Regions from separate parts of the Klebsiella sp. WOUb02 genome, predicted to be linked through region 2. Evidence: predicted binding sites of a transcription regulator. Region 2 holds the regulator's gene; the other holds the start of a gene.
What was found. The regulator PurR, encoded in region 2, represses purine synthesis genes. The targets are predictions, from matches to a motif close to CANGCAAACGTTTGCNTG.

Region 1 (3,765 bases), on a different replicon from region 2:
AGGCAAAATCGAGATCCGCATCGGACTGACCGGATGCCATAGACGATGCCGCGCCGCCGCCGAGGCCAATGTTCATCGCCGGGCCGCCGAGAACGATAAGCTTCGCCCCCACGCTAATTTCGCCTTTCTGCACGTGCTCAGCGCGAATGTTGCCGATGCCGCCAGCCAGCATGATCGGTTTGTGGTAGCCGCGCAGCTCTTCGCCGTTGTGGCTGGTAACCTTTTCTTCATAGGTGCGGAAGTAGCCGTTCAGCGCCGGACGACCAAATTCGTTGTTAAACGCCGCGCCGCCCAGCGGGCCGTCGGTCATGATGTCCAGCGCGGTTACGATGCGGTCCGGTTTGCCAAAATCTTCTTCCCACGGCTGTTCGAAGCCCGGGATGCGCAGGTTAGAAACCGAGAACCCGACCAGGCCCGCTTTGGGTTTCGCCCCGCGTCCGGTTGCGCCCTCATCGCGGATTTCGCCGCCGGAGCCGGTCGCCGCGCCCGGCCACGGGGAAATCGCCGTCGGGTGGTTATGCGTTTCTACCTTCATCAGGATATGCGCCGCTTCCTGATGGTAGTCATAAATCCCGTCCTGATGGCTGGCAAAGAAGCGACCGACGTTTGAGCCTTCCATCACCGCGGCGTTATCTTTATAGGCGGACAGGACGTAGTCCGGGGTCTTCTCAAAGGTATTTTTGATCATCTTAAATAGCGACTTCGGCTGCTGTTCGCCGTCGATGACCCAATCGGCGTTAAAAATCTTGTGGCGGCAGTGCTCGGAGTTAGCCTGCGCGAACATATACAGTTCGATATCGTTCGGGTTACGACCCAGCGTTTTGAAAGCATCCTGCAGATAGTCGATTTCATCTTCCGCCAGCGCCAGCCCCAGACGGAGGTTGGCGTCAATCAGCGCCTGGCGGCCCTGGCCCAGCAGGTCAACGCTGGTGACCGGCGCAGGCTGATGCTGAGCGAACAGCTTCTCGCCCTCTTCCAGCGCGTTAAATACGCTTTCCATCATCCGGTCGTGCAGCTCATCCGCAACGACGGCCCACTGCTCTGCGCTCAGCGTGCCGGCTTCAACGTAGTACGCCACGCCGCGCTCAAGGCGCACAACCTGTGCCAGGCCGCAGTTATGGGCGATATCGGTAGCTTTAGAAGACCAGGGGGAGATGGTGCCAGGGCGGGGAGTGACGAGCAGTAATTTACCGGTTGGCGTATGGCTACTTAAGCTTGGGCCATACTTGAGCAGTCGTGCCAGCCTCTCGCGATCCTCACCGTCGAGCGGGGCGTTCAGGTCGGCAAAATGAACATACTCTGCATATATTGTGCTTACCGGGATGTTGGCCGCCTGGAAACGTGCCAGCAGTTTATTGATACGAAATGCCGACAGTGCAGGTGAACCACGCAAAATTTCCATCATAAGTCTCTCGTCTTCGAAGCTTTCAATATGAGCCAGGGGGGAAACGGGCGCTATTATAGTGAATCCTGCGCCCTGACGAAACCGTTTGCGTGGAAATAAAATCATTCCCTGGGTTTACCAATAAATGTGACCTTTATCGCGAATAAGTTGCCAACTGGCGCATTCTTAAGCAAAATGCCGCACATTCACCGACAACCTTTTACTTTTTCCGGTCATAGTCTGCTGAGGAACACAGAGCTGCAGAAGATTAACCATCTGAAAAAACTAAAGATTAATTATCTGCTCATCGGCATTGTGACCTTACTGCTGGCGGCCGCCCTGTGGCCGTCGATCCCGTGGTCGGGCAAACCGGAGAATCGGGTTGCGGGGATCATATCGCGCGGAGAACTGCGGCTCAGCACCATCAATTCGCCGATGACCTTTGCGGCCATCAATGACAAAAGCTACGGCCTTGATTACGAACTGGCGCAGCAGTTCGCCGACTACCTCGGCGTCAAGCTGAAGGTCACCGTGCGGCAGAATATCAGCCAGCTCTTCGACGATCTGGATGACGGTAAGGCCGATATGCTCGGCGCCGGGCTGGTCTATAACTCCGAGCGGGTGAAGAACTATCAGCCGGGACCGAGCTACTACTCGGTATCGCAGCAGCTGGTCTACCGGGTCGGCAACGCCCGCCCGCGCACCCTCGCCAACCTCAATGCGGACCAGCTGGCTATCGCGCCGGGCCACGTCGCGATTAACGACCTGCAGGCGCTGAAGGAGAGTAAATACCCCGACCTCAGCTGGCGCGTCGATGAGAAACGCGGCACCACGGCGCTGATGCAGGCGGTCATCGATGGCGATCTGAGCTACACCATCGCCGACTCCGTGGCGGTCAGCCTGTTTCAGCGCGTTCACCCTGAGCTGGCGGTGGCGCTGGACATCACCGATGAGCAGCCGGTGACCTGGTTTAGCGTCAAGAGCGACGACAATTCGCTATCGGCGGCGATGCTCGATTTCTTCAACAATATTAATGAAGACGGCACGCTGGCGCGGCTGGAAGAGAAGTATCTCGGGCACGGCAACGATTTCGATTATGTCGATACGCGCACCTTCCTGCGGGCGGTGGAAAATATCCTGCCGGACCTGCAGCCGATGTTTGAAAAGTACGCCCGCCAGATCGACTGGCGCCTGCTGGCGGCGATTTCCTGGCAGGAGTCGCACTGGGACCCGCAGGCGACCTCGCCGACCGGCGTTCGCGGGATGATGATGCTCACCAGAAACACCGCCCAGAGCCTGGGATTAACCGACCGCACCGATGCCGAACAGAGCATCAACGGCGGCATGCGTTATCTGCAGGATATGATGAATAAGATTCCGGATTCGGTCCCCAAAGATGAGCGGATCTGGTTTGCGCTGGCGGCTTACAATATGGGCTACGCGCATATTCTCGACGCCATCACCCTGACGAAAAAACAGAAAGGTAACCCCAACAGCTGGGCAGACGTCAAGCAGCGCCTGCCGCTGCTCAGTCAAAAATCCTACTACAGCAGGCTGAAATACGGCTACGCGCGGGGTCATGAAGCGTACGCTTACGTCGAGAACATCCGCAAATACCATATTAGCCTGGTGGGCTATCTGTCCGAAAAAGAGAGTAAGGACGAGCAGGCGCTGGCGATGGCCGGCGACTATCCGGCGGTGATGCCGGATGAGGTAGATAAAAAGGAGGAGCAGACGCTACCGTTCTTTCAGTTCCGCGCCGAAGCGCTGGTCGATAACGCCAAATTCAAAATGCCCGGGCTGAGCCACTACTAGCCCTCGCCCTCCTGGCGCGCCTTTTTCAGCGCCTTTTTCTCTTCCCGCCGCCAGCGGAAAAAATCGCTCAGCATAGCCGAACACGACTCAGCAAGAACGCCTTCGGCGATCGCAACCCGATGGTTCATCCCCGGATGGTGCAACACGTCGATCAGCGATCCGGCGGCGCCGGTTTTGGCATCCCTGGCGCCAAATACCAGCCGCGAGATGCGGCTATGCACCATCGCCCCGGCGCACATCACGCAGGGCTCGAGCGTCACGTACAGCGTAGCGTCAATCAGGCGGTAGTTTTGCAGCACCAGCCCGCCCTGGCGGATGGCCATGATCTCGGCGTGCGCGGTCGGATCGTGACGGCCGATTGGCCGATTCCAGCCCTCGCCGATGACCTGGTTATTGTGTACCAGCACGGCGCCCACCGGCACTTCGCCCTCTTCCCAGGCGCGTTTAGCCAGCGTCAAAGCGTGACGCATCCAGTATTCATCATTGCGTTCATGGTCAGACAAAGCGGGACTCCTGTGCAAAAGCGGGGCGCATTATACATGCCGGCCGTGCATTAGACACTATCA
Region 2 (3,765 bases):
TTTGTCGCGGCTAATCTGGCGGCATAAAACGGTACCGCAGAAGGGTTTTCCCTTCTGCGGTGATAACTAGCTGCTGGCTAAGGCCTCTTCCGGCCGCGAACGACTGCTGAACAGCACCAGCATCAGCGCCACCCCGGCGATGATCGCCCCCATCACCGGAACAAATGCGTAGCCCAGCCCGCCGGAAATCACCGCCCCGCCGGCCGCCGCGCCCAGCGCATTCCCGAGGTTAAACGCCCCGATATTCACCGAAGAAGAGAGCCCCGGCGCTTCATGAGCCACGCGCATCACGCGCATCTGCAGCGGCGGCACCACGGCGAACGTCGCCGCGCCCCATACCACCATGCTGATGGCCGCGCCAGTCTGCGACTGCGCCAGCAGCGGGATCGCCAGCATGATAACCATCAGCAGCAGTAAAAATCCCTTCAGCGTGCCGGAAACCGAGCGGTCGGCAAATTTTCCGCCAAGGTAGTTGCCCAGAGAGAAACCGACGCCAATCAGCACCAGCATCGCGGTGACGAACAGCGGCGAAGCGTGAGTAATGGTATGCAGCACCGGCGAAATATAGGTATAGAGGGTGAACATCGCCCCGGCCCCGAGCACGGTGGTCAGCAGCGCGGAGAGCACCTGCGGCCGCATCAATACCGCCAGCTCCTCCTTCACGTTCGGCCGCTCCCCTGCGCTGCCTTTCGGCAGCGAGAACCACAGGCCGGCCATCGCCACCAGGCCGAGGCCCGCCGTGGCGAGGAAGGACATACGCCAGCCGATGGTTTCCCCCAGCCAGGTCGCCGCCGGGACGCCGCCAATATTGGCGATGGTCAGCCCCATAAACATGGTTGCCACCGCGCTGGCCTGCTTGTGCTTAGGAACCACGCTCGCGGCCACCACCGAGCCGAGGCCGAAGAAGGCGCCGTGGTTCAGGCTGGTGATAATGCGCGAGAGCAGCAGCGTGGTGTAATCCGGCGCCATTGAAGAGAGGACGTTGCCAAGGGTGAAAATAGCCATCAGGAAAATGAGCGCGCTGCGGCGCGCGCGATGCGACAGCAGCAGCGTCATCAGCGGCGCTCCGACCATCACGCCGATGGCATAGGCGCTAATCAGCATCCCCGCGGCGGGAATGGACACATCCACGCCTTTCGCGATCACCGGCAGTAATCCCATCGGGGAAAATTCGGTCGTACCGATACCAAACGCCCCAACGGCCAGCGCTAACAGGGGAAAGTTGATTTTCATGCAATGACTCCAGCAAACCGTCCTCAGCGACGGTATCTCATCAGAAGGCAAAAGCATGACATCAATCACAGAAAAACAAAAGTAAACGAAATGGCAAAAGATTTTTGCGAATTTGATAATAATACGCGGGAATGGGGGAAAGGAGCCTCTCCCCCGCAAGAATTAGTGCAGTACGGCGGTCAGCGCTGCGGCCACGATCAGCCCCAGAACAATAATCGTCGTGGTCAGCGAAAACTTTAAATCTGTATCCATCAATTTTCCCCCTGATTATCCCCACAAGAAAAGTGAGCCTGCTCATTTTTGCACAGTATTGCATAAAAATCTTCTGAGATTTAGGGCGATGCACGTTTTTACTCTTCCCCTTTGCCGCAAGATCGGACAAAATCCCACGCTAATTTGAAAGCGTATCGGCCATTGACCCCTTCCTGTCGTTCTGTGTCGTTTCCCGACGTGATGCAATGTTGAACATTGCGCTCAGGGTGTGTATAGGCAAACGTTTACGTATCGATAATCAGACGATCAGGTCAAGGTCTGGAGAGAGAAGTAATGGCAACAATTAAAGATGTAGCGAAGCGCGCAAACGTTTCCACTACAACCGTGTCACATGTAATTAACAAAACCCGTTTTGTGGCTGAAGAGACGCGCAACGCGGTATGGGCTGCCATCAAAGAGCTGCACTACTCTCCGAGTGCGGTGGCGCGCAGCCTGAAGGTTAATCACACCAAGTCGATCGGCCTGCTGGCCACCAGCAGCGAAGCGGCCTATTTTGCCGAGATTATCGAGTCCGTCGAGAAAAGCTGCTTCCAGAAGGGCTACACCTTGATTCTGGGCAACGCCTGGAACGATCCGGAAAAGCAGCAGGCCTACCTGTCAATGATGGCGCAAAAGCGCGTCGACGGTCTGCTGGTCATGTGCTCCGAGTATCCACAGTCGGTGCTCTCCATGCTCGAAGAGTACCGCAACATCCCGATGGTGGTGATGGACTGGGGCGAGTCCAAGGCCGACTTTACCGATTCGGTGATCGATAACGCCTTTGAAGGCGGTTACATGGCCGGCCGCTATCTTGTCGAACGCGGCCACCGTGAAATCGGCGTGATCCCGGGTCCGCTGGAGCGCAACACCGGCGCCGGTCGGCTGGCCGGTTTTATGAAAGCGATGGAAGAAGCGCAGATTCGCGTCCCGGAGAGCTGGGTGGTTCAGGGCGACTTCGAGCCGGAGTCCGGCTACCGCGCCATGCAGCAGATCATCAGCCAGCCGCACCGCCCGACCGCCATATTCTGCGGCGGCGATATCATGGCGATGGGGGCGATTTGCGCCGCGGACGAAATGGGCCTGCGCGTGCCGCAGGATATTTCGCTGATTGGCTATGACAACGTGCGCAACGCCCGCTACTTTAGCCCGGCGCTGACCACCATTCATCAGCCAAAGGACTCTCTCGGCGAAGCCGCATTCAATATGCTGATGGACCGCATCGTTAACAAGCGCGAAGAGTCGCAGTCTATCGAAGTTCACCCGCGCCTGGTCGAGCGCCGCTCGGTGATCGACGGCCCGTTCGTCGACTACCGCCGCTAATCCCGGCGGGGCGCCGCCTATTCCGGCGCCCGCAGCCACTCCCGATTTAACGTTTCGCTGTCGCCAAGATAGTCCAGCAGCCAGGAGAGTGCCGGCGAGATATCGCTCTGCTGCCAGGTCAGACAGCAGGCGGCGTCCGGGAACGGGTTTTCCAGCTCCAGCGCCGTCCATTCGCCGCTAGCGATCCGCGGGCGGGCGAAGTGCGACGGCACCATGCCGATGCACAGCCCGGCCGACAGGCAGGTTGTCGAGGCGTCCCAGTCCGGCACCACCACCCTCTTCTGATTATCCAGCAGCCACGTCGTGCGCTTCGGCAGCGAGCGGGAGGTATCCTCCCTGACCAGCGACGGCCAGTTGCGCAACGTATCATCGCTCAGCGGACCGCTCATTTTTGCCAGCGGATGGTGGCTGGCCACCACGCAGTGCCAGCTCAGCATGCCCATGTCGCGAAAGGCGTAGCGGCCGCCGACCGGAATCGAGCGGGTCGCGCCGATGGCCAGCTCCACGCGGCCGTCGGCCAGCGCGTCCCAGACGCCGTTAAACACCTCCTGAAAGACAATCAGCTCGACGTCCGGAAAGTGACGATAAAAATCGACAATCATCTGCCGCATACGCGCCGGCTTGACGATATCGTCTACCGCAATCGAGAGCTGCCCGCGCCAGCCGTTGGCGATCTGCTGGCACTGACGGCGGGTGATCTGCATTTTTTTGATAACAGAACGCCCTTCCTGTAAAAACCACACCCCGGCTGGGGTGAGTTCGACGTCCCGATGGCGACGCTCAAAGAGCGGAACGGCCAGCCACTCTTCGAGCTGACGCACGGTGTAGCTGACTGCCGAAGGTACACGATGTAGCTCCTGAGCCGCAGCGCTAAAGCTGCCGTTGCGCGCAACCGCATCAACCACTTCAAGGGAGTATTCGGACCACATATTCTGCCTGCAAAATTTTTGAACGCATGTA

Region 1: mltF (membrane-bound lytic murein transglycosylase MltF) is a predicted target of PurR. The motif match lies at 1,480-1,497, and genes of this name have one in related genera.

Annotation. Positions count from the first base shown of each region.
Region 1 is NZ_CP170105.1:78,807-82,571, reverse strand. Features, by position in the region: partial or broken gene purL (phosphoribosylformylglycinamidine synthase) at 1-1,405, opposite strand, end outside; gene mltF (membrane-bound lytic murein transglycosylase MltF) at 1,580-3,199, shown strand; gene tadA (tRNA adenosine(34) deaminase TadA) at 3,196-3,702, opposite strand; gene yfhb (phosphatidylglycerophosphatase C) at 3,763-3,765, opposite strand, start outside.
Region 2 is NZ_CP170110.1:856,328-860,092, reverse strand. Features, by position in the region: gene sodB (superoxide dismutase [Fe]) at 1-27, shown strand, start outside; gene ABOC21_RS10930 (MFS transporter) at 67-1,233, opposite strand; gene ABOC21_RS10925 (YnhF family membrane protein) at 1,396-1,485, opposite strand; gene purR (HTH-type transcriptional repressor PurR) at 1,780-2,805, shown strand; gene punR (DNA-binding transcriptional activator PunR) at 2,823-3,734, opposite strand.